Regions from separate parts of the Allofournierella massiliensis genome, predicted to be linked through region 3. Evidence: predicted binding sites of a transcription regulator. Region 3 holds the regulator's gene; each other region holds the start of a gene.

Region 1 (10,386 bases), on a different contig from region 3:
TTTCTTTTGAACAGTACCCTGCAGGCCTTTGTGCGCAACGACGGTGCACCCCGGCTGGCCATGGCGGGCATGCTCACCAGCAGCCTTTCCAACGTGGTGCTGGACTGGGTGTTCATGTATCCCATGGGGATGGGCATGTTCGGCGCGGCCATTGCCACCTGCATCGCCCCCATCCTGAGCCTTTGCGTGCTGGCCACCCACTTTGCCCGGCCTGCCAGCCGGCTGCGCTTCTGTGCCCGGGGTGCCGCGCTGCGCCCCGCCGCCCGGGCGCTGGGGCTGGGGGCCTCCTCCTTTGTGTGTGAGCTCTCCTCCGGCGTGGTGTTGCTGGTGTTCAACCTGCTGATTCTGCATTTCACCGGCAACGTGGGCGTGGCGGCCTACGGCATCATTGCCAATCTGGCGCTGGTGGGGCTTGCCATCTTCACCGGTGTGGCCCAGGGCATCCAGCCTTTGACCAGCCATGCCTACGGCACCGGCAACGCCGCCGAGCTGCGCCAGCTGCTGCGGCTGGCGGTTGGGCTGGTGCTGGCACTGGCGGTGATCATTTATCTGGCTGTGAACCTGTGGCCGGACCCGCTGATCAGCGCCTTCAACCGGGATGCCGATCCTCAGCTGGCAGACATCGCCCGCGCCGGTATGCGGATCTATTTTGTGGGTTTCTTCTTCGCCGGGCCGAATCTGGTGCTGGCCGCCTATTTCAGCGCGGTGGACCGACCCCGGCAGGGCTTCAGCGTGGCCATGATCCGCGGCCTGATCGCCCTGATCCCGCTGGCACTGGTGCTGGCGGCGGCGCTGGGCATGACCGGCGTCTGGCTGGCCTATGTGCTGGCGGAGCTGTGCGGCCTTTGCGCGGCCCTCTTCTTTCTGCGCCGGGCCCGGCAGCAAAGCTGATCCGCTTTTCAAGTAAACATGAAATGCCAGCAAAAAAAGCCGTGGAGCAGGCTGCTCCACGGCTTTTTGTTTGGTTCAGTTTTTCCGGCCAATGCGCCGCTGCCGGGCCAGCCGCCACAAGGTGGCCGCCGCCAGCAGGATCAACAGCGGGGTAAAGTTAAAGGAATAGCGGGCCTTGGTCTCCCAGAAGCTCAAAAAGAGCATCAGCCCAAACACGCTCACCCGGGCAAGCGTCAGGGTGCCGGGGCGGGCCCGGCGCACCGCGCCCACCGCACCTGCCAGCACCAGACCCATCAGCAGAAACTGGTACGCCTGACAGTAGTAGACCATGGGCATGTAGCCGGGCTGACCCTCCAGAATGAACCGGTGGGTCCAGTTGGATTTGAGGGGCGTGGCCAGGAATTCCTGGACGTCATACAGCCCGTCGCCCCAGGTGATCACCGCCTTGCGGGTCATGAAGTCCAGCTGCTCCAGCGGGCCCCGGGAGGAATACTGCTCGATGATGAACTGCCGCAGCATCTGCCGCCGGTCGGCCATGGTGGGCAGATCCTTCGCGGCCTGACACACCGGGTCGTTGTAGTTGCCGTCGCCGGTGCTGCCGTAGGCAAACCACAGCTCGATGGGGAAACCGATCTCATCCTCCACCGAGAAATCCAGCAGGCCGCTGTGCTGCCAGGCCTGGTAGCCTGCATTCAATCCAATGAACATCACCACCAGCACCAGCGCCCCTGCCAGCGCCTGACGGGGCTTTTTTTCCAGAAAGAGCTGGATCACCAGCGCCACCAGAATCACTGCCACACTGCCCTTTACCGCATAGCCCACAAAAGCCGCAGCCCCCATGGCCACCAGCAGGGCAATGCGTACCGGGCGGCGTTTTTCGGCCCGGTAGTAATTCCAGCACAGTAGTACCAGCAGCCCGAAGGGCAGAGACAGGGTATCGGAATAAAAGCAGGGGGCCCACAGCACAAAGGGCAGAAAGCCCGCCGAGAGCAGAAAGGTCAGCGCCACGCCGCTGTTGTGGTGCAGAATGCGACGGGCCAGCATACACACCAGCACCACCGCCAGCCAGATGGCCAGCACGTTCAACACAATGCCCGCGTAGATGCCGGCCTCGGTGTCCGGCGTGATGCCGAACAGCCCCACCAGCCTGTACCAGCCGGTGAGCAGCAGCGCCAGACCCAGATTGTTGTTGCAGGTCACATAATACCCGCCCCACACCTGAGGGATGCCGTCGTCCAGAAAATCCGGCAGGCTCTGCAGCACGGTGTTCATATCCATGATGGGCACCTCGGCCAGCAAAAAGCCCAGCCAGCCCAGCGCCAGACCATACAGCACCAGCACCGCACCCAGCAGCAGCCGGAACCGGCGGCGGGGCAACTGATCCAGCAACGGCAAAACGAAGCGGGCCAGCGCGAACAGCACCGCACCCAGCACCGCGCCCGCTGCCAGTGCGGCCAGCCCGTTGTGCTGCCAGCGCAGCACGCTATTCAAAAAGACCCAGCCCCAGATCAGGGCAAAACCCGCCGAAAAAATGCGGGTGAGCTGTTTCTGCATTCCCATTCTCCTCTGCCGTGTGCGCCCGCACCCGGGCGGAATTTTTCTTTATTGTATCACATCACACCGGCAAAACAAAGAAAAAACCGGGAGTGTCCTTCTTGGAAGAACACTCCCGGCAGTTCCGTCTCATGACAAGGCGGGTTCAAAAGCCGCCCCCGGGCCGCTTGCTAAGCCCCGGCGCGAACGTTTTGCATCATTCAGGAAACAGCGCGCAGCTGGCCCTCGCCCTCGGCTTCAAACAGCTGCTGGCGAGGCACAAAGTACACAAACTCGCCGCCCCGGTAGGTGAGCACGCCCCGCTCGCCGGGCTGCAGCTGGCGGGCGATGTGGGCGGGAATGGCAAATTCCACTTCCTGGCCACGGGCGATGAATACGCCGCGATACTGACCCTCGCCGTTGGTCAAAATCCGCTTCACAGTGGCCATCAGGCTCACTTCACCCTTATTCGATTTCCCCTTGCCGGCCCATGCACGCAGCAGCGCGAATGCAGCACACGCCGCCAACAGGCCCGATACGATCAGCATCCACTTCATGGAATTCCCTCCTCAATGTCAATTTTCATTCATCCGCCGGGCCGCTGGCTTTGAGGACCGCGTGCCGGCCGGTTTGATTGTCCGCTTGTACTTGTAAGACGATTGAGGACCGGGTTTTATTTCAACTCTTTCCAAAAATTTTTGAAAATTCAGAAAAATTTTTAAAAGCCGCATTTTGTTCGCCTTTTGCGAACACTTTTCCCCGGTAGCAGGGCGATTTCGCCCTTAAAATACCCACTGGACCAGCAGCATGTAGCAAACCGTACCGCCGGCAATGGAAAGAAGCATCTGCCGTTTCCACCGGTGCAGGCCGATGGTGACCAAAATCGCAATGATTTCCGGCAGGCCGTGGGAACCCGCCGTCCACTGCACGCCCTTCAGGCAGTAAATCACCAGCATGCCGAAGATGGCCCCCGGCAGTGCCCGCCCCAGATACCGCACATAGGCCGGCACCTGACCGCCCCGGAACACCCAGAAGGGCAGAAACCGGGTGAGCATGGTGCCCAGCACACACAGGCCGCTGGTAATGATCTGTTGCGTCAGGGTCATGCGTCCTCCCCTCCTTCCGCCTGCATCCGGTCAATGGGCTTTTTGAGGACCGTAAGCAAAGCCAGAATACAGCCCATGGCGGGCAGCAGGAAGGAATCCACTCCGAAAAGCGCAAGGCACACCCCGCTGGCCCCAAGGCCAATGAGCGAGGGCAGATGGCCCTTCTCCTTGCCCCACTGCTCCAGAAAAATCACCACAAACATGGCGGTCATCACAAAGTCCAGGCCGGTGGTGTCGAAGGAGAGCAGCGACCCTGCAAGGCCGCCCAGCGTGGCGCCGGTTACCCAGTAGGCGTGGTTGAGCAGGGTGACCCAGAAATAGAACCAGCCCCGGTCCACGCCCTCCGGAATCTCTGCGCTGCAGTTGATGGAAAAGCTCTCGTCACACATGCCGAAGATCAGATACCAGCGTTTTGGGCCCACATCCCGGTATTTTTCCAGCATGGCAATGCCGTAGAACAGGTGGCGGGCCTGAAGCATCAGGGCCATCAGAAAGGTCTGTACCGGTGCAAAGGGCGCCAGCAGCATGCTCACCGCCACAAACTCCAGCGAGCCACCGAAGATGGTAAGCCCCATAAGCATGGGATACCAGAACAGAAAGCCGGACACATTCATATAGATACCGTAGGCCATGCCCAGAAACAGAAACCCCGCCAGAATGGGCACCGTGTGGGGAAAGGCCGCGGCCAGCGCCCTGCGGCGCATTCCCTGCTGCATTGTATGTCAACTCCTTTTATCGTGTTATCAGTTTAGCATCAAAAAGCTGGATTGGCAAGCATTCCCGCAAAACATAAAAAAGGCCCCCGCACGGAGGAACCGTGCGGGGGCCTTTGTCATACCCTAAGCAGAGGAGAATTACAGCTCAGCGAAGTACTTGATGGTGCGAACCATCTGGCTGGTGTAGCTGTTCTCGTTGTCGTACCAGGACACAACCTGAACCTGATAGGTGTCGTCGTCGATCTTGGTAACCATGGTCTGGGTGGCATCAAACAGGCTGCCGTAACGGATGCCGATGATGTCGGAAGACACGATGGGATCGGTGTTGTAGCCGAAGCTCTCGGAAGAAGCAGCCTTCATGGCAGCGTTGATGCTGTCAACGGTAACGTCCTTGCCCTTAACAACGGCAACCAGGATGGTGGTGGAGCCGGTGGGAACGGGAACGCGCTGAGCAGAACCGATCAGCTTGCCGTTCAGCTCGGGGATAACCAGGCCGATGGCCTTGGCAGCGCCGGTGCTGTTGGGAACGATGTTGGCAGCGCCAGCACGAGCACGACGCAGGTCGCCCTTACGATGGGGGCCGTCCAGAATCATCTGGTCACCGGTGTAAGCATGCACGGTGGTCATGATGCCGCTCTGGATGGGGAAGGCATCGTTCAGAGCCTTGGCCATGGGAGCCAGGCAGTTGGTGGTGCAGGAAGCAGCGCTGATGATCTGGTCTTCCTTGGTCAGGGTGTTCTCGTTAACGCTGTAAACGATGGTCTTCAGGTCGTTGCCAGCGGGAGCGGAGATAACAACCTTCTTGGCTCCAGCGTTGATGTGAGCCATGGCCTTGTCCTTCTTGGTGAAGAAGCCGGTGCACTCCAGAACAACGTCTACACCCAGCTCGCCCCAGGGCAGCTCAGCGGGATTGGGGTTGGCGTAGATGGTGATCTTCTTGCCGTCTACGGTGATGGAGCCTTCGCCAGCCTCAACGGTGTGACCGTCGTAACGACCCTGAGCGGTGTCGTACTTCAGCAGGTGAGCCAGCATCTCGGGGCTGGTCAGGTCGTTGATAGCAACGATCTCGTAACCCTCAGCGCCGAACATCTGACGGAAAGCCAGACGGCCAATGCGACCAAAACCATTAATTGCAACTTTAACAGCCATTGTAATATCCTCCTTAAGGTAAATGAATTACTTAGGTGTCTTTATTGTATACCAAAAATGGAAAAACTACAAGGGCTTGTCAATAAATTAACACAAAAGTACAAAGATTCCCCGTGCAGCGCCTGTCCTTGGGCATTATCACGGGATATTGTTGCATCATTTGTGCAAACTAACGGATACAGGCCCATAAAACAGGAGGGACCTTCATGCCTTTTGCAAGCGATTCACTGGCCCGGGCGGCTTTTCTGCGCAGCCGGGCCGCCCTTCGCCTGAGCAGAGCAGCCGACGGACAGCGGGGCGGCTATCTTCTGCTGCGCCGGGCCCGGGCGCTGGAGCTGGAGGCTGCCTTTTCGCTGCCCGCCGCATCCTGCCTGGAGCTGAACGACTGGTGCGGCGCACTGCTGGAAGCCGCGGCCGAGGTGTGCCCTCTGCCCCCGGCGTCGCTGCGCTTTTCCGGCTGGGGCGAGCCGCTGCCGGTGGCGGGCCGACCTGCGCTGCTGGAAGCGGTGATCCTGCAGGCGGTGTGCAACAGCCTTCTGTACGCCGGGCCCTGCCCCGGCATGGAACTGCGGCTGCGGGCCGTGGGCGGGCGCGCCTGCCTGTTTTATCTGGACAGCGGCCCCGGCCTTGCCGGAGACATCCGGCCCGGCTTCGGCTTCGGAGCAGCCCGGGCCTTTGCCCGGCAGGCCGGGGGAAGCTTTGCGGTGCGCACGGGCGGGCCGGGCTTTGTGTGCGCTCTTTCGCTGCCGCTGCGCTCCGACCTTCCCCCGCTGCCCGCACCCCGTGCGGCGGAGCTCTGGGAGGACCGGTTCAGCCCGCTTTATATCCATCTGGCTCCCCGGTGCATCCTGCCGGAATAAAGGCAGCCCCGCACGATTCACGCCTGCAACAATACGGTATGGCCTGAAGTTGCCCCCGCCCGGCTTTTATGGTATGCTGATTAACAGCAAAATTCGCCGCAGCGCCGCGCACAGCCGACGCCGGCACAGGGGGCTTTTTCATGAAAAAACGCATCTGCATCTTATATACCGGCGGCACCATCGGCATGATGCCCAGCGAACAGGGCTATGCGCCCAGGCCCGGCTGCTTTGCCGGGGGGCTTGCGGCCATTCCGGAGCTGACCAGCCCGGACATGCCGGACTGGGAGCTGGTGGAGATGGACCCGCTGCTGGACTCCTCCAACATCACGGTGCACGAGTGGTGCGCCATCGGGCAGGCCATTGCGGACCGGTATCATCAGTTCAACGGCTTCGTGGTGCTGCACGGCACCGACACCATGGCCTACACCGCCTCGGCCCTGAGCTTCATGCTGGAAAATCTGGACAAGCCGGTGGTGCTCACCGGCAGCCAGATCCCGCTGTGCCAGCTGCGCAGCGACGGACGGGACAATCTGATTACCAGCCTGCTCATCGCCGCCGAGGGTGTGGTAAACGAGGTGAGCCTTTATTTCGGCGGCCAGCTGCTGCGGGGCAACCGGGCGGTGAAGAGCTCGGCGGACGGGCTGCAGGCCTTCTCCTCCCCCAATTATCCCCCGCTGGCCACCGCCGGGGTGGACATCCGCTACAACAAAAGCGCCATCGGCGCGCCCCGGGTGAACGGCCCCCTGCAGCTGGCAAAGCTGGAGAACGTTCCCATCGGCGTACTGAAGGTGTTCCCCGGCATCCAGTTCGAGCTGTTCGACTCGATTCTGACCGAAAAGCTGCAGGGCATCGTGCTGGAGACCTTTGGCGCAGGCAACATTCCGGACTACGACGGCGCACTGCTGCCCCTGATCCAGAAGGCCTTCGCCCACGGCACCATTCTCACGGTGTGCAGCCAGTGCCCCCAGGGCGCAGTGCACATTGGTACTTACGCCACCAGCAGCGGCCTGAAGGCTGCCGGCGCGGTGAGCGGGCTGGACATGACCACCGAGGCCGCCGTGGCAAAGCTGTACTACCTGTTCAGCAAGGGCTACGACCGGGACACCATCAAACACTGGATGGAACAGGACCTGCGAGGCGAGCTGACCAGCGCCCGCTGACATTCTTCCATAACGCATCAAAGCGCCCCCTCGGCAGTTTTGCCAAGGAGGCGCTTTTCTTTCACGTTTCAAAAACTTATTCTTCCAGCGCCTTTTCCAGCGTATCCACAATGATCTCCAGCGCTTTGACGCGGGCAAACTTTTTGTCGTTGGAGGGCAGGATGTGCCAGGGGGCCTTCTGGGTGCTGGTCTTTTGCAGCATCTCGTCCACTGCCTGCTCGTAGGCGGGCCATTTTTCCCGGTTGCGCCAGTCCTCATCGGTGATCTTCCACTGCTTTTCCGGGGTGCTCTGGCGGCTGTTGAACCGTTCCAGCTGGGTATCCGGGTCGATGTGCACCCAGAACTTCAGGATCACCGCGCCCCAGTTGATCAGCTCGGCCTCGAACTCGTTGATTTCGTTGTAGGCACGCTGCCAGTCGTTCTCGGTGCAGAATCCCTCGATCCGCTCCACCATCACCCGGCCGTACCAGCTGCGGTCAAAAATTGCGATGTGGCCGGTCTTGGGCAGGCGGGTCCAGAACCGCCACAGATAATGGCGGGCCTTTTCGTGGGGCTCCGGGCTGGCGATGGGGTTCACCTGATAGCCCCGGGGATCCAGCGCGGCGGTGACCCGCCGGATGTTGCCGCCCTTGCCCGCAGCATCCCAGCCCTCGTACACGATGATCACCGGCACCTTTTTGCGGTAGGTGCGGTTGTGCAGCACCGTCAGCCGCTTTTGCAGCGCCTTGCGCCGTGCGTCGTATTCCTCATCGGTCAGGCTCTGGGAGAGATCCACCTGGGCCAGCTTGGGCATGGATACCAGCGGGAAGGTGTTCTGCAGCAGGGGCACCGCCAGCGCCGCATTTTTGCGGGCGGTATCGATGGCGCTGCACAGGGTTTCCAGCATCTGCACCTCGCACCACTTTTTCTCCTTCGCGTCGATGATGTACCAGGGCTCACCGGGCAGGTTGGTGGCCTGCAGATAATCGTCGAACACCTCTTTGCATTCCTCATAATGCCTGTTCTGCCAGCGGTCGTTTTCGCTCACCCGCCAGGCGGTGTCCGGGTTATCGGTCAGCGCATCCAGCCGCTTTTTCTGCTCCTTGCGGCTGATCTGCAAAAACAGCTTGAGCACCAGATAGCCGTTGTCGGTGAGCTGGCGCTCAAAGCGCAGCACGCTTTGCAGCCGCCGGGCATAGGCTTTGCCCTCCAGCTCGCCCCGCAGCCGCTCCTTTACCACCTGATCCATCCAGCCGGAATCCAGAAAGGCGAACTTGCCCGCCTCGGGAATGGCCTTCACATACCGGTACAAAAATGGATAGCGCCCCTCTTCCACGGTGGGGGCGGACATGCTGGTCACCGTGAAAAAGCGTGGGTCGATGTTCTGAATGATCCGCCCCAGCATACTGCCTTTGCCGGCAGCTCCCCAGCCCTCCACCAGCACCAGCACCGGCAGGCCGGCAGCCTTCACCTCCAGCTGCAGCTTTTCCAGCCGATCACGGGCGGCGTCCAGCCGCTGTTTGCATTCGCTTTCCTCCGGCCGCACCGGCCGAACCCAGGTTTTCAACATGTTGCACACCTCTCATTTCCCTGCCGGGGCATTCTGCCCGGGCGCTTCAGGCGGTGCGGGCACGGCTGCCCTGCCCGCCGTTTTCTTTCATTATACCACCGGGAGGCGGGTTCATAACGGCTTAAGTTTCGGCATGACTCACAAGATTTCAGCCCATTTTTTTGCCAGAGAATCAAAACCACCGGCTTAGCCGGTGGTTTGAGTAAGCCCTATAAGGGCATTATACTAGCAAAGCCCCTTAAGGGGCCACGAAAAATTCTGCCATCTGCATTTCTTGCCCTACGGCTCGTAAACGAGCAAAATCCCAAAACCATATTTTCTCTCTATATGGTAGGCAATTAGTTTGTCATCTCGCTTCGCTCGCAAACTAAATGCTAAAGCAAGTAATTCGCACCAGCGTAGCTGGTGGTTGCTTTGCACTCAATGCAAAAAGGCCCCGGACGGATGCTCTCCGCCCGGGGCGTTGCTTTGGAAAAAGCCGGAAAATCAGACCAGATAGCCCTCCGCCAGCGCGCGCAGCTCGGCTTCGTGTGCGGGCAGCCATTCCTCGAAGGAAAGGCCGGTGTCGGCCACCCTGCTGCCCAGCGCCACCAGAAATTCCGGGATGCGCTCTTCAAAGATCACGCCCCAGCTCTCGCCGAAACGCTCCTGGCCCATTCGGGCGCTGCCGTTCACATGCAGGGTGAAGGCGGGGTGGGGCTTCTTGTCCACCAGCTTCACGCCGCCGTGGAAGCCCAGCGCGCCCACCTGATGGGTGCCGCAGGAGGAGGGGCAGCCGGAAATGTGGATCACCGGCAGCGCGCCGTCCGGCAGATTCGCATCCCGTGCAGCCTGCACACAGGCGTGGTACAGCGCCTGTGAATCCCGCACGCCCTGCTGGCAGACCGAAGCGCCAATGCAGGCCACCGAATGCTCAAAGCGGGTGCGTGCGCCGTCCTCGGTGGCAGCCAGCACCTTTTCCGCTTCGGCGGCGGTGCAGTTGATCACATACATGGTGCCGTCCGCGCCCAGACGCACCTCCACCTGCTCCATGGGCTGAATGGTATCCAGCAGCGCCCGCAGGGTCTGGCGGCTGGGAGTGCCGCCCAGAGGATGGTAGCTCACCGCGAAGAGGCCCGGCTGCTTCTGGGCAATGATCCGCCGGCCGCTGATGCTTCCCTCGCCCTGCTTGGTCACCGGGCATACTTTCACCTGACGGTCCAGCCCGCCGGCGGCCTTCGCGGCCTCCAGCGCCTGATTGTAGGCCTGACGCAGGCCCTCTTCGCCCAGCGCCTCCTGCATGTAGCGGGTACGGGCCTTGGCGCGCTGCTCGTAGTTGCCGTGGGCCAGGAAGGTATCCACCATGGCCTTCACATAATACAAAATCTCACTGCCGGGCACATGCTCGGCCACCTTCAGGCCCATGCGGGGGTTGGGGCCCAT
Region 2 (10,386 bases), on a different contig from region 3:
CATGGCCTTGGGGTTCAGGGGGATGCCGAACCAGTCTGCCTGCATTACGCCGGAGAAGTCCACCGCACCGGTGACCAGAGCCACCACATAAGAAACGAGAACGCCCAGCAGGATGGGAAGAATTTTGATCATGCCCTTGCCCCAGATGTTGCACACGATTACGGTGCCCAGAGCCACAAAGGCCAGCAGCCAGTTGGTCTGGCAGTTGGTGATGGCGGAGGGAGCCAGAATCAGACCGATGGCGATGATGATGGGGCCGGTCACCACAGGAGGGAACAGCTTCATGATGCGACGGATGCCGAATACCGAAATCAGCAGGCTGAACACCACATACACCAGACCGCTCAGCGCTACACCCGCACAGGCGTAGGGCAGCATTTCGGTGTTGGGAATGGTCTGCTGGCCGCTTTCATCCACCAGCATGGGCGCGACGATGGCAAAACCGCCCAGATAAGCAAACGAGGAACCCAGAAAAGCGGGAACCTTGCCGCCGGTGATCAGATGAAACAGCAGCGTGCCCAGACCGGCACACAGCAGAGTGGTGGAAACGCTCAGTCCGGTAATCAGGGGTACAAGCACGGTTGCGCCAAACATGGCGAACATATGCTGCAGGCCAAGAACCAATACGCGAGGTTTGCCCAGCGAAGTTGCATCATAGATGCCCTGAGAATAGTCGGTGGATGGCGGTGTGTTTTTTGTTTCCTTGCTCATAGAAGAAAAAGCCTCCTCATTTTTATACGGACGTTCCGCACCGCGCCGTACATAGTCAACTTATCCTATCAAAAACAGGACCTTGATGCAGGGCCGCTTTTGAAAAAAACCAGAGCAAAAAACTGGCAGATTAACCAAAAAGATGGGCTTTGCCCCGGTTAGTCATAACCGCAGGCAAAGCCCATCGTTAAACAATTGATTTTATTGATTGAAATGGAACCGGTCAATACTGTGCAAATCCGCTCAGCTCGTCCGGGCCGGTGATGCCGGTATCCATGGCCTTACTGCGGGCCGCGGCATACAGCTCTGCGTAGGTGGCCTGGGCATAGGGATTTACAAAAATCCCGCCGATCAGGATGATCGCGCCCAGCAGATACCAGCCGATAAAGGACAGATCCAGCACGAAGATGTCCATCTTCTCGCCGTCAGTCATGGCAATGCTCAGCTCTTTGGCACGGTCAAAGCTCATGTAGGGGTTTTCTGCCAGCAGATAGGGGATATAGTAATATTGATATTCCTTATAAATGCCGGGAATCAGGCAAAGCAGACTCCACAGAAAGATGAACAGATTCCGCAGGAACATGACCTTGACCACATTCAGGTAGGCGTCCTTGTTGCTGAACACCGAGAACAGGCTGCTGAACGGGGGAGTGCCGCAGCGGTTTTCCATCATATAGCGGCACTGTGCCACCCGCATGGGGCCGCCCACGAAGATTCCCCAGGCCAGGCCCAGCAGGCCGACTACGATAACAATGACCCATAAGACAGAGAAGATAAGTGACCAGTAGGGATCATAACCAAAATTGTCCAACTCCAGAAGCTGGGTCGGCAGATTGATATTCACCGCACCACTGGAGCCGGCACCCAGCAGACCACATACCAGACAGGCCACAAATACCCGCCAATAGCTGCCGCGCAGCACATTGCGTGCGTTGCTTTTTAAAAGTTTACGAGACCAATACATAAAATCGCCTCCTCAAAGGTTGCTGTTTGTTGTATCATTATAGCATGAAGTGTGTTTTCTGCCTAGGAGCTGTGAAAAAGAAAGGAGGCCGAAAAGCAATTGCAGCCCGGGCAGCAGGAATTGATTCTGAAATGCAGAAAGCGAGGTGTTGTATAGTTTGACAAAAACATTGTTATCGTTCTAACAATGTTTGGGAAACTGGTGTATTGTTATTCAATTAACAATATGGTATCATGTTGTCAGTGGGGCAGGGCAGGAAAAATGTCGCCCCGGTTGTTTTGAATCAATCGTTTGAAAGGATGGCAGAACCAATGGCAGAACAGAAGAAAGCTAAGGTTGAAACCGTAGAGAACGGCAAGTCCGAAGTTCAGGTAATGATCGACGGTCTGGTCGAAAAGGCCCAGAAGGCTCTTCAGGAGTTTTTGAGCTATGATCAGGAGACCATCGACCACATCGTTCACGAGATGGCTCTGGCCGGCCTGGACAAGCACCAGGAACTGGCACGCATGGCTGTGGAAGAGACCGGCCGCGGCGTGTATGAAGATAAAGTTATCAAGAACATGTTTGCCACCGAGTACATCTGGCACAACATCAAGAAGGAAAAGACCGCTGGCATCCTGGAAGAGAACGACATGGAAGGCTATGTGGAAGTTGCTGAGCCCGTGGGCGTAATCTGCGGTGTTACTCCCACCACCAACCCCACCTCCACCACCCTGTTCAAATGTCTGATCGCGGTTAAGACCCGCAACCCCATCATCTTCGGCTTCCATCCCTCCGCTCAGAAGTGCAGCGCCGAGGCCGCCCGCATCGTTTACGAAGCTGCCGTTAAGGCCGGCGCCCCCGAGAACTGCATCCAGTGGATCGACAAGCCCAGCATCGAGGCTACCGGTGCTCTGATGAATCATCCCGGTGTTGCCACCATCCTGGCCACCGGTGGCCCTGGCATGGTACAGGCTGCTTACTCCTGCGGCAAGCCCGCTCTGGGCGTTGGCGCCGGCAACGTGCCCTGCTTCATCGAGAAGACTGCGGACCTGCATCGCGCTTGCACCGACCTGATGATGTCCAAGACCTTCGACAACGGCATGATCTGCGCTTCCGAGCAGGCTGTCATCGTTGCCAAGGAGCTGACCAAGGACTTCGAGGATTACATGAAGAAGAACAACTGCTACTTCCTGAATCCCGAAGAAGTTGAGAAGCTGACCAAGTACATGTTCCCCGACCCCAACAAGGGCGTGTTCGCTCCCGTTGTTGGTAAGTCCGCTAACTGGATCGCCGAGCAGGCTGGTCTGAAGGTTCCCGAGAAGACCAAGATCCTGATCGCTCCTCTGCCCGAACCCTCCGAGCAGTACCCCCTGAGCAAGGAGAAGCTGAGCCCCGTTCTGGCCTACTTCGTAGCCAAGGACAACGAGCAGGGCTTCGCTTACGCCAACAAGATGCTGGAGCTGGGCGGCCTGGGCCATTCTGCTGTTATCCACACCGGCGACATGAAGGTTGCCGACGAGTACGGCATCGCCATGCGCGTTGGTCGTATCATCGTGAACAGCCCCTCTTCTCAGGGTGCTATCGGTGATATCTACAACACCAATACTCCTTCTCTGACCCTGGGCTGCGGCAGCTACGGTAAGAACTCCGTGAGCCAGAACGTTACTACCGTCAACCTGGTCAACAAAAAGCGCATTGCGAAACGGAGAGTTAATATGCAGTGGTTCAAGGTTCCCCCGAAGATCTATTTCGAGGAAGATTCCATCCAGTACCTGGAGAAGATGGAGGGCATCAGCCGCGCCTTCATCGTAACTGACCCCGTAATGGTTCAGCTGGGCAACGTGAACAAGATCCTGCATTACCTGCGTAAGCGTGAGCAGTACTGCCACAGCGAGATCTACTCCGACGTTGAGAGCGATCCCAGCGTAGAGTGCATCATGCGCGGCGTGGAGGCCATGCGTGCCTTCAATCCCGACGTGATCATCGCCATCGGCGGTGGTAGCGCCATCGACGCTGCCAAGGGTATGTGGCTGTTCTACGAGCATCCCGAAACCAGCTTCGACGGTCTGCGTCAGCGCTTCCTGGATATCCGTAAGCGCGCCTTCAAGTTCCCCAAGCTGGGCGCCAAGACCAAGCTGGTCGCTATCCCCACCACTTCCGGTACCGGTTCTGAGGTTACCAGCTTCTCCGTTATCACCGACAAGAAGAATGGCAACATCAAGTATCCTCTGGCCGACTACGCTCTGACTCCCGACGTGGCCATCATCGATCCTCAGTTCACCCGCAGCATGCCCAAGAGCATCGTTGCCGACACTGGTCTGGACGTTCTGACCCACGCCATCGAGGCCTACGTTTCCGTCATGGCCAGCGACTACACCGATGGTCTGGCTCTGCAGGCCACCGAGATGGTATTCCACTACCTGAAGGCTTCCTACAACGGTGACAACCTGGCCCGCGAGAAGATGCACAACGCTTCCTGCATCGCCGGTATGGCCTTCACCAACGCCTTCCTGGGCCTGAACCACTCCATGGCTCATAAGCTGGGCGGTGAGTTCCACATCCCCCATGGTCGTGCCAACGCCATCCTGCTGCCCTACGTGATCGCTTACAATGCGACCCGTCCCACCAAGTTTGCTGCGTTCCCCAAGTACAAGGAGTACATCGCCGACGAGCGTTACGCTAAGCTGGCTTGGCGCTGCGGCCTGTGCAACGTGGGCACCGAGACTCAGACCGCTGTGAACAGCCTGATCGAGGCCGTTCGCAACCTGATGAAGGCTACCGATCGTCCCATGACCATCCGCGATTGCGGCATCTCTGAGGAAGAGTTCCTGGCCAAGGTGGACGAGCTGTCCTACAAGGCTTTCGAGGACCAGTGCACCACCGCTAACCCGGTGTACCCCCTGGTCAGCGAGATCAAGGAGCTGTACCTGAAGGCTTACTACGGCAACTAATCGATCGCATAAACACAAAAAGAGGCGGCCGCAAGGCTGCCTCTTTTTGAATGCTCCGGCAAAGCGGCGCTCGGATTCAGGCCCACAACAGGGGAGAAAAGAGAAAAATCGAACGCGTTAAATTTTTTTGAAAATTCTTTGAAAAAAGAGTTGACATCTGTCGAGGGATGCGCTATAATAAACAATGTCGCCGGTGAGAACACCGGGCCAGACGTCCGGGTGTAGCGCAGTTTGGTAGCGCGCTTGAATGGGGTTCAAGAGGCCGTGAGTTCGACTCTCGCCACTCGGACCAAAGCCATCAGCCGAAAGGCTGGTGGTTTTTTTGTTGCTGTAATGCGGGTTTGCGGGCGGTTCCGAGGTGGGAACTGCCCGCAAACCTTTTCTTTTTCCTGGCTATTTTTCCCCTGTTTTGGGGGCCATAATGAATCAATAATGAATGGATTCATTGCGTTGTGCGGCCTGTGCCGGTCTTATTAACAAAAGTCCATAAAATAGGCCGCATCGCCTGCTTTTTGCAAATGGAGATTGAATATCTTTGCACTCCTGAGCAAGGGGAAAGTCACAGTTGTTCTCCTCTGTATTTATTGCAGAGATGGTCGGTATCGAATTGTCACAGGATGATATCCTCAACCAAAACCACGGTAAAACGGTCAGAGGATGATATGTTGCCAAAGAAAAGGCTGACTGTACTTGAATAGACGAAATAATTAACTCAGTTGCCAATGGGCACTCTCGTTTTGAAGTTCCACCATACGACGGTAGAGTCCTCCATGCTTTAGCAGCTCTGCAGGTGTACCTTGCTCAGCTACATGGCCGTTTTCCAGAACTACAATGTGATCGGCCCCTGCCACAGTTCGCATTCGGTGGGCAATAACCAAAACTGTTTTTCCTGCCAAAAGGCGGGAGAGTGCACTCTGCACCTTTGTCTCGTTTTCTACATCCAGGCTGGCGGTAGCCTCATCCAGTAGGACGATGGGAGCATTCTTCAAAAGAGCTCGGGCAATGGAGATGCGCTGCCGCTCTCCGCCAGAGAGTTTTGTACCATTTTCCCCGATGGGAGTATCATACCCCTGGGGCAGGCGACAGATGAATTCTTCACAGTTTGCGGCTGCGGCTGCGGCCCGTACTTCTTCGTCGGAGGCACCTCGCTTGCCCAAACGAATGTTTTCCATCACTGTGTCGTCAAAGAGCACCACGTCCTGGAACACCATAGAGTAATCGGTCAGCAATGCTTCCGGATCCACCGTAGAAATGTCCACGCCGCCTACTTTGATGTTTCCTTCTGTTACATCCCACAGTCGGGCGGCCAGTCGGGCACAGGTACTTTTACCGGATCCGGAGGGACCTACCAAGGCGGTCACTTCGCCCTCCCGAGCGGTAAAACTCACCCCATCCAGCACTTTTTTCTTGTCATAGGCAAAGCCCACGTGGTCGAACTCAATATCGTGGCCCTTGGGCTGAAACACCTCTGCACCCTCAGCCGTGGGGGTGTCGTAGATCTCGTTCATGCGGTCGGCGGATACTTGGGACACAAACATTTCAGCGATGAGAGCCAGGCTCTGGTCAAAAGGCGCATACACGCGGGTGATAACCAGCAGGAACAAAAACAGCAGCATGAAGTCGATTTGCCCGGAAAGAATCAGGCTGGCTCCCACCAGGATGGTGGTGGCTACCCCTAGACGCATGATGACGCTGGCCGCATTGACGAAGATGCCGGTTCCCAGCTCACCCTGGATGGTGACCTTCTCATGGCCGTCGATCTTCTGATTGAGCCCGGCCAGATAGCGCTCCTCCTGATTGGTGGCGCGGATCTCGCGGACATTTTCCAGGGCTTCCTGAATTCCGTCGGAGACACGGATCGCGGCTTTTTTCGTCCGCTCGGAGGTCCGGGCGGAAATCCTCCGGGTGCCGAACAACAGACCGAAGGCCACCGGCACACCCCACAGGCAGGCGATGGCCAGCCGCCAGTCATACACCAGCAGGCACACCGCGATAATCGCCGTGGAGAGATAGGCCCCGTACAGATAGCCCAGCACATGGGACCAGACATGCTCCATGCGGTTTACATCGCCCATAATGGTCTCGGTCAGATCTGCGAGATCACGCTTGCCGAAGTAGCCCAAAGGCAGTTTGCGCAGCCGCTCCGCCAGACTGAGACGGGTGGATTTCACCTCGTTATAGACCAGTCCATAGGTGGCGTAGTACTGCTGCAGATGAGTCACAAAGGAAAGAATCAGGAACACAGCCACCAGCCCGAGCGGGAGGGCTGCGTTGGGCAGCGGCTGGTCGTCTGTGAAGGTTCCCATCAGGCCGTACATCAGCAGATACAGGATGCTCATGCCGCCCATGACGACAAGGTTGACGATGACCGTCCAGAATGCGCCCTTTTTGACATTTTTTACGCCCTGGTCGGTGAGGGCGTATTTCCTCTGAACCTTTTTGCTGAACATATTCTTCACCCCTCTCTCACTGTTCGCTGGTGATTTTCCACTGGACCGCCTGGTTGTAATCCGCCCACATCCGAGCATAGAGGCCGCCGGCGGCAGTCAGCTCCTGATGGGAGCCCTGCTCCACGATGCGTCCCTCCTCCAGCACCAGAATCTTGTCCGCACCGACCACAGTAGACAGACGGTGGGCAATCATGATAACGGTGCGGCCACGGGTCAACTCGGTAAACGCCTTTTGGATTAACGCCTCGTTCTCAGGGTCAGCAAAGGCGGTGGCTTCATCGAGAACCACGATGGGTGCATCCTTCAGGATGGCCCGGGCCAGGGCGATGCGCTGCTGCTCGCCGCCGGAAAGATAAGTCCCCTCGGAGCCGATCAGGGTGTCCATGCCCTGGGGCAGTTTCTCCAGAATGTCCTCACACTGGGCGGCCTTCAACGCCGAGAGCACCTGCTCCCGGGTGGCGTTGGGACGGGCAGCCCGGACATTCTCCAAAATGGAGGCTTTGAATAGGCGGCTGTTCTGGAACACAAAGGCGATTTGATCCATGAGCACATGGGGATCGATCTGCCGCACATCCACGCCGCCCACCTTCACTACGCCAGAGGTGGCGTCCCAGAAGCGGGGGATCAGGCTGGCAGCGGTGGTCTTGCCGCCGCCGGAGGGTCCTACCAGGGCTACGGTCTGTCCCGGCTCCGCTGTGAAGGACACATGGGAGAGGGCGGAGGTCTGGGCCCCGTCGTAAGTAAAGCTCACATCTTCAAATTCTACACGGCTGCTTCCGGGGGATTGGGGGTGTTCAGGCACTTTCAGTTCAGGAGCGCACATGACCTGGTCAATGCGCCCCAGCGCAGTACTGGCCAGCATCATACCGGATGCGGCAAACATGATTTTGGCAAGCGCGGTGGAAATGATGGCGGAGAACACTGCGTAAAAGGCGAAGTTTGCAATAAATCCCGCAAAGTCACCGCCGGCCAGAGCTCCGGGAGCCAGGAAAAGAGCCGCAGGCACCAGGAACACAAAAGCGCCCTCGGTAAAGGTCAGATTGATGGACTGGGGCACACGGCACACATCGCCCTGATAGTGCTCCGCTTTGGAACTGTAATCCTCAATGGCCTCCTGAAAGGCTTTGAAGGAATAAACGGTCTGCTGGAAAATCTTGACCACCGGAATGCCCCGGACATACTCGGTGCCTGCCTTGGTCATGCGATCCTGGGCTGCCTGATACTCTGCCATCAGTTTGGCGTTTTTGCCGCCCATCATGGAGAACATGGCAATCATGGAAATCACCGCCGCCAGCAGGCAGGCCGCGCCCATCCGCCAATCAAAGACGAACATCAGCACCAGCATGGACACGAACAGGGTGATGGTGCCTACGATGTCCGCCAGATTGTGGGCAAGCAAGGTCTCCGTATCGGCCGCCGCCGCATCCAGCCGTCCCCGGATGAGGCCGGAGGCATTGGAGTCGAAGAAGCCCAGCGGGGCTTTCATCACATGGGCAACGCCTCGCTTGCGGATGTTGGCTGCTGTGCGGAAGGCCGCCAGATGGGTACACATCAATCCTGCAAAGTACAGGACGATGCCGGCCACCGCAAAGGCAAACGCCAGCCAGCCGTATTGTGCGATGTCCTGCGCCCGGGTCCAGTCCGGCGCTACGGCGATCAGATCCCGAGCCACCAGCCAGATGCAGATGTAGGGTGCCATGCTCAACAGCATGGACACCGCCGACAGGGTCAGCCCCAGGAAGGTCAGCCCCTTGTGACTGCCTGCGTAGTCCAGCAGGACCGCAACATCACTCTTTTTCTTCTGCTTCATGAAAAAACCTCCTTCTGCAAGTTAGCAATAACTAACTAATATCCAAAAAAGATAGGGGTCATCCCCCCATCAATTTCAGCCATCCACCCGTGTAGAAAGTGCGGAACTGTTCTACATCCCGCAGAGCCTGTTCTTTCGGCATATCATGTACGACGATCTCAAAAAGTCCATTGAACATTCCGCTGGCGATGATATGGCAGAGAGACTGACTCAGTTCCGGAAGAGTTTGCCCCAAACGTCGGAGAACATCCATGTAGCGGAGCGTATACTCCACCTCCACTTCTACCATGTTGTGGACAAAGTGTTCATAACTGGTTCCCTCCGATCTGCAGAGCAGCAGTTTAACCGGTTCCCGATGCTGACAGATATAATCCACCATCCACCTTACACAGGCTCCAGACGCATTCCCCATGCAAGTAGCCTGTTCTTCTTCAGGCAACTCGGCAAAAGAGGACTGGGCTTCCATAAACTTTCCCATAAGGGCAACGGCGTGGGGCTCTACAAGGGCGTTGAAAAGAGCTTCTTTGCTGGAGAAATATCCATAGAAAGCACCAGTGGTTACACCGGCGTTTTTCACAATCTGGCGCAGGGAGGCACCTTGAAAGCCTTTTTCTAGAAATTCTTGCATAGCAGCCTCCTGGATGCTCTCAAGAGTGCCAGTTGATTTTTCTTCCATAATATTCTCCTTATAACACCGTTATGTAACACTGCTATAATACATCTCTTTTAATATGCTGTCAAGACGACCGAAAACATTCTGCAAGTGCTATGGAAATATTTCTTTTAGATCCAGGTGAACAGTCAGTCATCAAGGGGAGGAGCAGGAACATTACCATTTTGCGCAAGGATGGCGGATATATCGGTGAAGTACCAAAAAGGGGTTCGCTTTTCAAGGCAGTCAATTTTGATACAATTATATGGCATGGTACTTAGCACTATCAACATAAGCGTGATGGAATGATTCAGTGGTAGCGTCAATTGAACTGTGTTAAAAAATACAGACAAAACTTTTTAATAGTTTAACTAATTTAAAAGAATTCCTTGACAGTTGATAAAGACGAATGATAGAATTTGTGCCAGCAGGTTAGCGTATGCTAACCTGCTGGGGATATGATTATATTTATGGAGGATTTATAAATGAAAAAGAAAGTACTATCCATTGTACTTGGTGTTGCAACCTTAGCAGGGATTTTTTCCGGATGTGCAAATTCCACATCTACCATCACACAGGCAGACAGCAGCCAGCAAGCGTCAAGCATCACCGAAAACTCCACCCCGGATGCCGAAGGCGCATATCCAATCACAATTTCTCACGCCTACGGAGAAACCGTGATTGAAAGCAAACCAGAGAACATCGTAACTTTGGAATGGGGCAATCAGGATACTGTTTTGGCGCTTGGAGTCGTGCCAGTCGGTGTTTCGGCAGCTAATTACGGCTATATAACAGAGCATCACCTTCATGAGTGGACCGACCAGGCATTTGCTAAACTGGGCGAAAACTCCCCCAATGTCTTTGAT
Region 3 (10,386 bases):
CCATCCGCACCACCGCCAACCAGCTTCTGGTGGACAGCCTGAACGGCAGCAAGCTGGTCAACGGCAAGGAATACACCGTGCAGGTTCAGTCTCTGAACGGTGAGTGGTCCAGCGGTTACTGCGATCCCATCACCGTGAAGCCGGTGGTGGAGAAGAAGCCCGACGCCCCCGACAATCTGGAGGCAAGCGGCGGCTACCGCTCCATCAGTCTGCACTGGAAAGACATGGTGGATACCGACAGCTACACCGTTCTGTATCGCAAAAAGAGCGATGCAAACGCGGAATACACTGTGGCGGCCAGAAATATCACCGCCAACAGCTACAAGATTGACAATCTGGAAGAAAATGTGGAGTATGAGGTCACCGTATACGGCACCAACGAGCTGGGCGACGGCCCCAACGCCATTCCGGCGCTGGCCAAGACCCTGAGCCTGGAGCCGGCCTGGATGCCCTCCTACAAGCTGATCAACACCTCCAACGGTGTGGGCCAGCTCACCGCTCACATCCAGAGCGTGACCACCATGCGCGGCACCAACATGATGGTGAACAGCCCGCTGGACGCGGCTGGCAGCAGAAGCGCCCTGGGCGTGGTGGATGGCGACCAGTCCTCCTACTACTCTGTGAATGACTGGGACGACGGCGTGAACTACGGCTGGCCTCCCAACGACCGCGGCCTGCGAGTAGCCTTTGACGGCACCTATGAGTTTGGCGCCATGGCTTTTGCAGAGCCGGAAAACGGTGCCATCAGCAGTGTGCGTGTGTGGTACCATGATCTGGAGACCGACTCCATGAAGGAGATCTCCGGTCTGCGTGTGAACACCCGCACCGATGAGAACGGCCGCCGTCACTTCTACATTGATTTCGGCACCAGGATCGTCACCGATCAGCTGCATCTGTGCACCACCACCGGCTGGACCAGAAGCATCAAGATCGCTGAAATGCGTTTCTATGGCTATGACAGCATCTACGAAGATATCATGGCCCTGTATGTAGACGATTACCACACCACCCTGCGGGAGGATGTGGATCAGAGCGTGATCAATGCGCTGTACACCCGTCTGGATACTCCCGATGAAGTCAGCGGCGAGCTGCATCCCAACTACACTCAGCTCAAGCGCGAGCTGGACACCGCGGCCGATCTGCTGGCTAACAGCAGCAACCTGCGCCCCGTGCAGCACATCAAGGCCATGGGCGCCAATGTGAGCGGCTATGCGGATAACAGCCTGGGCTTCACCGGCCTGAATCCCTGGCAACCTCTGGGCGTGACCGCCGCTGCCGGTGAGGAAATCACCATTTATGTGGGCAACCCCGATCTGCAGACCGGTACCAACACCGATCTGTATCTGGTGGCGACCCAGTACAATGCCGAGTCCGGCAGCTTCATGAAGCAGATCGGCCGGCTGAAGGTGGGCGAGAACACCTTTACCATTCCTGTCATTGTGAGCAAGGACTTCGAGCGCGGCGGCTCCCTGTATGTGTACTACGCCGCCAGCAACAAGACCAGCAAATATGGTGTGCGTGTGGCGGGTGGTACCACCATCCCCATGCTGGACCTGTACGGCATCGAGGACGAGTCCGAGCGTCTGGCTCTGACCGAGGCGTATGTGAAAGAGCTGAAAAGCTATGTGGCCGGTCTGGAAGCTCTGCATGAGCAGGAGCATGCCGGCAGCAGCAATGCCAACGTCAACTACGAGTACAACGAGGAAGAGTGCATCCTGGGCGCTACCGAGCTGATGGGCGACCACATGCTGTTCTCCCTGTCCGCCCAGCAGGTGCTGGCGGGTCTGGGCAGCGGCACCACCGCCGAAAAGGCCAAGCGCCTGAACGATTCCATGCTGGCCATGGATCAGACCATGGAGCTGTTCTACCAGCACAAGGGCCTGACCGAGAATGCGTCGGAAGCCATCAACCGTGTGCCCAGTCAGCATCTGAACATCCGTTACATGCGCATGTTCGCCGGCGCCTTCATGTATGCAGCCGGCAACCACATCGGCATTGGCTGGGGCTCTGTGCCCGGCGTGGTGCAGGGTCAGCCCCTGCAGGCTGACGAGAACGGTGCCTACCTGTCCGGCGATCTGTTCGGCTGGGGCATCGGTCATGAGATCGGCCACGACATTAACCAGTCCAGCTATGCCATCGCTGAGGTGACCAACAACTACTTCGCTCAGCTGGCTACCTACGGTACCAGCGGCGTACGCTTCGGTTACAATGCCGTGTACGACAAGGTGACCAGCGGTACCATCGGCCGCGCCAGCGACGTGTTCCTGCAGCTGGCCATGTACTGGCAGCTGCGTCTGGCCTACGACAACTACTACCCCTACAAGACCTTTGATACCCAGCAGGAGGTCTTTGACAATCTGTTCTTTGCCCGGGTGGATACCTATTCCCGCACTCCCTCCAAGGCTCCCGCTCCCGGCGGCGTTGCCCTGAAGCTGAACGGCGGTTCCGAGCAGAACATCATCCGACTGGCCAGCGCGGCCGCTCAGAAGGATCTGAGCGAGTTCTTCCTGCGCTGGGGCCTGGTGGCCAACGAGGAGACCACGGCCTATGTGAGCCAGTTCGAGCCTGAGACCCGTGCCATTTACTATGTGAATGACTCGGCTCAGAGCTACCGCATCCAGAACCCGAATGGTGAGAGCCTGAAGGGTCAGAGCGTAATCAGCGCTGCTGATGTGACTCGCACTCAGGGCAACGGCACCAACGGCCTGGCGCAGAATCAGGTAAGTCTGACCATTGCTCCCCAGACCGCTTCCTCCAGCCTGCTGGGCTACGAGATCAACCGGATCTCCATCTCCGGCGGCAAGGAAAACAACGAGACCGTTGGCTTTGTGCTGGCGGACGAGAACGGCGCGGCTACCTTTACCGATACGGTAACCACCATCAACAACCGTGCCTTTATCTATCAGATTATTCCTGTGGATCAGTATCTGGATTACGCCGAGGCCGTTTCTCTGGATGCGATCAAGATCAGCCACGACGGCAGCCAGGACAAGAGCGCCTGGATCGTTACCACCAACATGACCTCTGAGCAGGACACCGAGGTGGATCACGACGAGCAGGATCCGGATGCCGGCTTTGATCCCGGCGCCCATGACCACGCCAGCGTGAAATCCGCCATTGGTCTGGCCTTCGACGACAATCTGGGCACCACCTACACCGGTACCGCCCAGAGCGGAGATGCCATGATCGAGGTGCAGTTCGGCAAGGAGCTGGATGTGACCGGCTTCAAGTTCACTCTGATGAGCGGTGCGGGTCAGGTGCCCGCGGGTACTCTGGTCCTTCAGCTGGAGGAAAACGACCAGTGGGTGGATGTTCCCGTAAGCGTTGAAAGCCTGCAGGACACCGGTTCCACCACCGTATACGCGGTGAATGACGAAGGCTGGATGCGCACCAGCGGCGCCACCGCCTTGCGCCTGACCTTCCAGGGTGCTCAGACCGTGAGCATCACCGAGCTGGATGTGCTGGGCCCCACCGGCGACAATGTGGAGCTGTTTGAGGATGGCGTCGGCATTCTGGCAGAGGATTACATCTATGACCAGGAGCTCTACGAGGAGAGCGAATACACCGATGGGTTCATCCCGGCGGGTTCCGTGATCTTCGTGGGCCAGTACAAGGGCAACCCGGCTTACAATGCCGTGATCGTTTACGATCAGAATGGCAAGATTGTGGGCTACGGTGAAAACGGCGAGGGCAGTGCCGAGCAGATCATTCTGGCTCCGGTTCCGGACAAGGGCGATCTGGGCAACACCTCCGACGGCCGCTGGGTCTACTGGATCAGCCCCGACGCAGTTCTGCCCGAGCAGGTGCGCGTGGAGCTGTACCGTGTGGACGATGCCCTCACCAATCAGGGCCAGCGTCTGGTCAGTGACTCCCTGTGGGTGCAGGTACCCGAGAGCCTGCCCTCCATCACCATTTCCGGGGATAAGTAAGAATTGGTATTGCCCCGCTTCGGGGCCAAGCATAAAGGAGTAAGACATGAACAAAAAAATCATCGGCCTGATCGGGGCTGCGGTTTTGGTCATGGCGATGCCCCTGCAGGGGTTGGCGGCCGCGGATGCGGCCCCCAGCCTGCAGCCTGTTGAAGGAGGGGCCAAAGTGTCCCTGGATCTGCATCAGGCAGGCGCGGGCGAGGGCGTGAATGCTCTGCAGATGAGCTTCACGCTGAATCCCGTATCCGGCTCGCTGGACAAGGCCAGTGTGAGCTTTGATTTCGACAATGATCTGGCCGGTACCGTAAAGCGTTACAGCTTTGATCAGAACAGCGGCGTCCTCACCGTCTATGTGGCGGGTGCAAACGGTCAGCTGTTTGATAACGATAAAACCGACCTGGGCAGCATCCAGGTGAAAGCGGCGGAAGGCGAATATCTGGAGCTGGCCATCACCACCGGCCTGCCCAGAGAGGATGAGGATTCTGCCGAGCAGCTGGCAAGCGGCCTGAGTCTGCTTCGGGCGGGTTCTTCCAAGGAAACCCTGACCATGCAGGCCGAAACCCTGAATGTGAATGTGGGCGAAGTATCGCCTGATCCCGAACCCACCGAGCAGCCGGAAGCTACCCAGAAGCCTGAGGCAACTCAGAAGCCGGAAGCTACCCAGAAGCCCGAGGCAACTCAGAAGCCGGAAGCTACCCAGAAGCCCGAGGCAACTCAGAAGCCGGAAGCTACCCAGAAGCCTGAGGCAACTCAGCAGCCGGAAGCCACACAGCAGCCTGAGGCAACCCAGAAGCCTTCCGGCGGTTCCAATCAGAACGGCAGCAATCAGAGCAGCAATAACCAGAGTGGTACTGCTGCCAGCGCCACTGCGCAGCCCGGAACCACTGCGACCAGCAAGACCCCCGGTACTTCCTCCACCGCTCAGAGCGCGGTGAGCGAGTCCGCTTCCGAAGAGAGCCAGGCTCAGAGTGAGTCTGCCTCCAGCGAAGCCCAGAGCCAGGCAGCCGAGAGTGAAAGCCAGGCTCAGAACCAGAGCACCGCTTCCCAGACCGAAAAATCCAAGGTGAGTGTACTGCCTGTGGTAATCGGCATTGTGGTGGTGGCTGCCGGCGTGGTAATCTGGCGCCGCGGCCGCGACTGATTCATTCACTTCCTCTTCAATTTCTCCATAAAAGCAAGCAGCAAAAGCCGCCCGGATTGTTCCGGGCGGCTTTTGCTTTGGCGCACCACTACCCAAATGACGGCTTTTCCGCTATAATAAAAAAGAATGTTAACCGAAAGGAAACGATCCCATGGAATTACAGATTTTCAAGGCCATTGTGCATGTGCTCGATTCCAGCGGCGGTGCGCCGGTGTTCTCTGACCGGCTGCTGGAGCTGGACGGCGATACCGCCGACTATCTGGCGGCTCATCTGGAAAAGGCCTATTACAATGACGCAGTAAAAAACTGCAGTTTTTTGCCGGAATCCACTTTTCCGGCGCTTCTTCTGGAAAATCAGGATTTTGTGCAGTGCTCCAAGCAGGTGGCGGATGAATTCTTTCAGGTCATGCGCACCAGCCCGGCCATCCCCAATGCGGATCTGATCGTGGTGTACTGTTCGATCAACGGTCACGAGAGCATTGCCATTCTGAAAATGAACTATAAGGCTGCCTATGCCCACTACTATCAGCAGGTGGAGGGGCAGCACTATAACGCGCTGATCAAGCAGCGCACCCTGCTGCCTGCCGCCGGTTCCAAGCCGGATGAGTCGGTGATTGTGGACATGACCGACGGCTCCATCAAGCTGGTGGAAAAGAAATATGAGGTGGATGGAGCTAAAATCTTCTATCTGTCCGAGCGGATTCTGCGCAGCACCCAGGCCCAGCCTGAGCGGGCCAAGCTGCAAACGGTGCAGGCTGCAGCAGCGCAGGCGGTGCGCCAGAGCTATGAGGATAACCAGAAGAGCGACAGTGAGATCGCGGCTATTCTTTGCGAAGAGGCGGTGGCCGGAGACGGCAATCTGGAGGTGCAGCGGGTCAAGGAGCGGCTGGAAGAGCAGTTCCCGCTGGCGGTGGAATCCTTCACCCAGGAGCTGGAAGAGGCAAATATGCCGCTGGAGGAAACGGTGTCGGTGCCGCCTGCCCGCATCAAGCGGATGGAATACCAGTCCATCAAAACCGAAAGTGGCATTGAGATGAAGATCCCCACCAGTCTGCTGCGGGGAGACAACGATTATGTGGAGTTCGTCAACGAGCCGGACGGAACCATCTCGCTGCTGGTCAAGGGCGTGGTACTGTAAATAAAAACACCCGGATGTCTGTAAATAGCATCCGGGTGTTTTTGTTTATTATCAAACAGTAATGCGCGGGTGGCGGCGGTAAAAATCCTCCCGCTCCCTGAAATAGCACTGGGCACACAGGCTTACATATTCCACGTCGCCGCCCTGGTCGATGACAACCTGATCGCCTTCAAATACAAACTCGCCGTTCACCTTGCGGCCGTTGCAGGTGGCCTTGCGACCGCAGAAGCAGATGGTTTTCATCTCTTCCACCGCATGGGCCAGCTCCAACAGGCGGGTGGAGCCGGGGAAACCCTTCAGCGAGAAATCCGTACGCAGGCCGTAGGCGATCACCGGGATATTCAGCTCCACGGTGATGCGCAGCAGCTGCTCCACCTGCTCAGGGGTGAAGAACTGGCTTTCGTCGGTGAGGATGCAGGCCGGCGCGGGCGCACGGGTCAGCAGGTCTTTTACCAGATCCAGAATATCCAGCTTGGGAGTTACGGCAATGTCCACCAGCCGGGTTACGCCCAGACGGCTGACCAGTTTGTCGCCGCCCTTGGTGTCCACGCTGGGTTTCATTACCAGCACCCGCATGCCACGTTCCTCGTAATTGTAGGCCACCTGCATCAGGGCGGTGCTTTTGCCGCTGTTCATGGCGCCGTAGCGAAAATACAATTTTGCCATAGTGTTGCACAAACCTCTTTGTAAGGCGAAGGGCGGGCGTGCCCCTTGCCAAAAGTCAGCCCGGCTGCGCAGAACGCAGCCGGGCTGCTGTTTTTGATGTAATCAGTCGTTGCGCAGCCGATAGCCAAGGCTCATCAGGCTGTCGCCCAGGTGGGCATTTTCCACCGTTACATTGGGGTAAGGGATGGAAAGATCATAATGACTGAAGTTCCAGAAGCCCCGGATTCCCAGCTCCACCAGCCGGCCGGACAGCTCCTTTGCGCCCTCGCGGGGCAGACAGAGAACGGCCACCTGAGGCTTGTGGGTTGCACAGAAGTCCTCCAGCTCGTCGATGTGATGAATGGGGATGCCGTCCAGATTCTGGCCCACCAGATCCTGCTGCACGTCAAATACGGCCAGCAGATGATACCCGTTGGTATCGGTGGTCAGAAAACGGGAGACCGCCCGGCCAAGACGGCCGGCGCCGATCAGAATGGTGGGCAGCTTTTCGCCGTCGCCAAACAGCAGGCGGCCGATCTCGTGCAGCAGCACATCCACATTATAGCCGATTCCCTGCTGGCCAAATCCACCGAAGCAGTTGAAATCCTGGCGCACCTGGCTTGCGGTGGTGCCCATCATCCGGGCCAGTTCGCTGGAAGAAACCTTCACCACGCCATTTTGCTGCATCTGGCTGATATAGCGGTAATATTTGGGCAGCCGCTTGATCACCGGCAGAGAAACCTTTCCCTGAGCATGATTCATAAAACAATCACCGTCTTTTGATTTGATTTCGGGCGTCGGGCCGGCACTGTGGCCGTGCTCGCGCCGCGGGGGGCAAAAGGCGCGACCGGGCCTTTTGCTTAAATATCCATACTTTATAATACTGGATTCCAAAAGCCTTGTCAAACCAATTGCGGCCTGCCGGAGCGCTTGCAAGGCATAAAGACAAAAAATTCGTGCAAACTGATAGAAAAATGCAAAGGAGAGAACGGACCAATGCTCAAAAATGATACATCGCAGCCCACCGATGCACAGGTGGAACAGGAGAAGCTGGAGCAGGATTTCATGATGGATACCGGTTCGGTGATCCGCACCAAGGGCCGTCATGCCATCCACTGCCTTACGGTGATTGGCCTGATCGAGGGGCATGTGAGCGCCGGGCAGGAACAGAAGGTGACTCGCTATGAACATGTGATCCCTCAGCTGGTGGCCATTGAGGAGGATCCGGAAATTGAGGGCCTGCTGGTGATTCTGAATACGGTAGGCGGTGATGTGGAGGCCGGGCTTGCTCTGGCCGAGCTGATCAGCGGAGTGACCAAGCCCAGCGCAGCGCTGGTGCTGGGGGGCGGGCACTCCATTGGCATTCCGCTGGCGGTCAGTGCAAAGCGCAGCTTCATTGTACCCACCGCCACCATGACCATTCATCCGGTGCGCCATTCCGGTCTGGTTTTGGGGGTGCCCCAGACCATGCGCTATTTTGAGCAGATGCAGGAGCGGATTACCGGTTTTGTGGAAAGTCATTCCAACATCAGCGAAAAACGGTTTCTGGAACTGATGATGCACACCGGCGAGCTGGTGATGGATGTGGGCACCGTGCTGGGTGGTGAACAGGCCGTGGAAGAGGGCCTGATCGACGAGCTGGGCGGCCTGGGTGACGCGCTGAACTATCTTTATTGCCAGATTGAAGCCAATCGAACCGGCACGGGTGGCGGCGAAGGGGCACGACAGGGAGAAAGTGTCCGATAAATTGGGTTTTAAAACCTTTTGTTTTATGCTACAATAGATAAGTTCCGAAAAGATATTCCCGCGCACAGAGCGCGGCGTCCCCGCTGCCCGGTCTTTTCCGGAGCGGGGGCCGGAAATACATACAACGAGGGAAAGAAACGTATGGCACAAAAGAAGAAACCCGCCGCGAGAAGCGGCGCGAAAACCACCCGCTCCCGCTCGCGGCGCAGCCAGCCGGATGTGGCCCAGAGCTGGAGCATTCTGCTGTTTGGCCTGGGCATCGTTCTCATCGCCATGGCGCTGGTGGCCGGGCAGTCGGTCTGGGCCATGCTGCGCGGCGTGCTGTTCGGTGTGTTCGGCGTGTGCACCTACTTGCTGGGGCCGGTTCTGCTTTACATTGCGGTACTGGTGGCATTGGGGCGGCCCATCTGGGCGCGCTGTGCCAAGTCTCTGCTGCTGATGATGCTTATCTGCGGCACGGCGGTGGTATTTTCCAAAATTGATCTGGTGGGCCTGAGCTTCGGCGAGACCACAGCCGCGCTGTACGCCAATGGGCAGGGAATTCTCGGCGGTGGCCTGTTGGGCGGCATTATTGGCGGCACCCTGCTGGCTCTGTGCGGCCATCCGGCGGCGAACATCCTGCTGGTGATTCTGCTCATTGCCATGATCATGTGGTATATGGGCGTAACGCCGGGTGACCTGTGGCAGATTGCGGAGGATTATCTGGGCGACTGGCGTGCCGACCGGGACGCTGCCCGCCAGCAGCGTGAGGCCTGGGAAGAGGAGCAGCTGCGCCGGGAGCCCGAGCGCCGCGCTGCCGCTCAGGAGCGTGCGGCTGTCCGCCAGCAAAAACAGGAGGCCTTTACCCAGCGCTTCCGGAGAAAGCCTCAGGTGGACATCGACCTTGGGCCGGACCCGGTGGTTGCCACCGAGATCGAACCCCAGCCTGAGGAGCCGCTGGTGGGCCCTGGTGGTACCTTCGGCATGTATCCTCCCATGGATTCTTCTCAGCCTTCCGAGCCCAGTGAGTTTGAAACCGAAATTCCCATGGAGGAGCCCCAGTCCGACCCGGATGTGGGCTTCGAGCCTTACCCCAGCAGCAGCCCGGATTATGCCTGGGAGATGCGGTTTGACGATGCGCCGGAACCCTCCGACGCGGACGAGCCTCCCTTCCAGCTGGATCAGCCGATTCCGCTGGATCTGGAGCAGCCTGCCACCGGCGGCACCGAGCTGGACAGCCTGATCCACAAGGCCATGGAACCCAGCCAGACCATGGGCAATTCCTATGGCGAACCCCTGCGTCCGCTGAACCCGGCGGCAGCCCCGGCAGAAACCGCGCTGGCCGAGCCTGCCGAACGGCCCGCGGCTTACCGGTACCCCCCGCTGGACCTGTTCCAGGTGATGGAATCCGCGGAGGATCCGGGCGTGGAAGCCGAACTGAAAAAGAACGCCGAGCTGCTGGTGAGCACGCTGGAGAGCTTTGGCGTAAAAACCCGCGTGCTGGACATCTGCCGCGGCCCCTCGGTAACCCGATACGAGCTGCAGCCGCTGGCCGGCGTGAAGATCAGCCGGATTACCGGCCTTGCCGACGACATTGCGCTGAATCTGGCGGCGGCCGGCGTGCGCATCGAGGCGCCCATTCCCGGCAAGCCTGCCGTGGGCGTGGAGGTGCCCAACCGGAAATCCAGTCCGGTGGGTATCCGGGGAATCTTTGAGTCCCAGGCCTACACCCGCAGCGCCTCGCCCCTGACGCTGGCACTGGGCAAGGACATTGCCGGCAACGCTCAGGTGGCGGACCTGTGCAAGAT

Evidence for each region. Region 3 encodes Rex, which represses fermentation and respiration genes when NADH is low (regulators of the CRP and FNR family bind a similar motif). Its sites were predicted from a motif close to ATTGTTAANNNNTTAACAAT; they were not measured.
Region 1: the regulator Rex is predicted to act here: its motif matches at 5,471-5,490, upstream of gap (type I glyceraldehyde-3-phosphate dehydrogenase).
Region 2: the regulator Rex is predicted to act here: its motif matches at 1,881-1,900, upstream of adhE (bifunctional acetaldehyde-CoA/alcohol dehydrogenase).

The regions. Positions count from the first base shown of each region.
Region 1 is NZ_CAXSWZ010000002.1:217,159-227,544, reverse strand. Features, by position in the region: gene ACESYO_RS02330 (MATE family efflux transporter) at 1-891, shown strand, start outside; gene ACESYO_RS02325 (hypothetical protein) at 967-2,445, opposite strand; gene ACESYO_RS02320 (hypothetical protein) at 2,646-2,981, opposite strand; gene ACESYO_RS02315 (branched-chain amino acid transporter permease) at 3,207-3,530, opposite strand; gene ACESYO_RS02310 (AzlC family ABC transporter permease) at 3,527-4,246, opposite strand; gene gap (type I glyceraldehyde-3-phosphate dehydrogenase) at 4,385-5,395, opposite strand; gene ACESYO_RS02300 (ATP-binding protein) at 5,602-6,255, shown strand; gene ansA (asparaginase) at 6,396-7,415, shown strand; gene pap (polyphosphate:AMP phosphotransferase) at 7,492-8,964, opposite strand; gene ACESYO_RS02285 (nitrite/sulfite reductase) at 9,451-10,386, opposite strand, start outside.
Region 2 is NZ_CAXSWZ010000016.1:51,700-62,085, reverse strand. Features, by position in the region: gene ACESYO_RS09920 (uracil-xanthine permease family protein) at 1-711, opposite strand, end outside; gene ACESYO_RS09915 (DUF975 family protein) at 935-1,675, opposite strand; gene adhE (bifunctional acetaldehyde-CoA/alcohol dehydrogenase) at 1,987-4,608, shown strand; tRNA gene ACESYO_RS09905 (tRNA-Pro) at 4,824-4,900, shown strand; gene ACESYO_RS09900 (ABC transporter ATP-binding protein) at 5,316-7,058, opposite strand; gene ACESYO_RS09895 (ABC transporter ATP-binding protein) at 7,075-8,868, opposite strand; gene ACESYO_RS09890 (TetR/AcrR family transcriptional regulator) at 8,927-9,544, opposite strand; gene ACESYO_RS09885 (iron-siderophore ABC transporter substrate-binding protein) at 10,006-10,386, shown strand, end outside.
Region 3 is NZ_CAXSWZ010000001.1:80,100-90,485, forward strand. Features, by position in the region: gene ACESYO_RS00445 (fibronectin type III domain-containing protein) at 1-3,929, shown strand, start outside; gene ACESYO_RS00450 (hypothetical protein) at 3,976-5,070, shown strand; gene ACESYO_RS00455 (nucleoid-associated protein) at 5,222-6,208, shown strand; gene ACESYO_RS00460 (thymidine kinase) at 6,260-6,874, opposite strand; gene ACESYO_RS00465 (redox-sensing transcriptional repressor Rex) at 6,977-7,615, opposite strand; gene ACESYO_RS00470 (ClpP family protease) at 7,850-8,599, shown strand; gene ACESYO_RS00475 (DNA translocase FtsK) at 8,741-10,386, shown strand, end outside.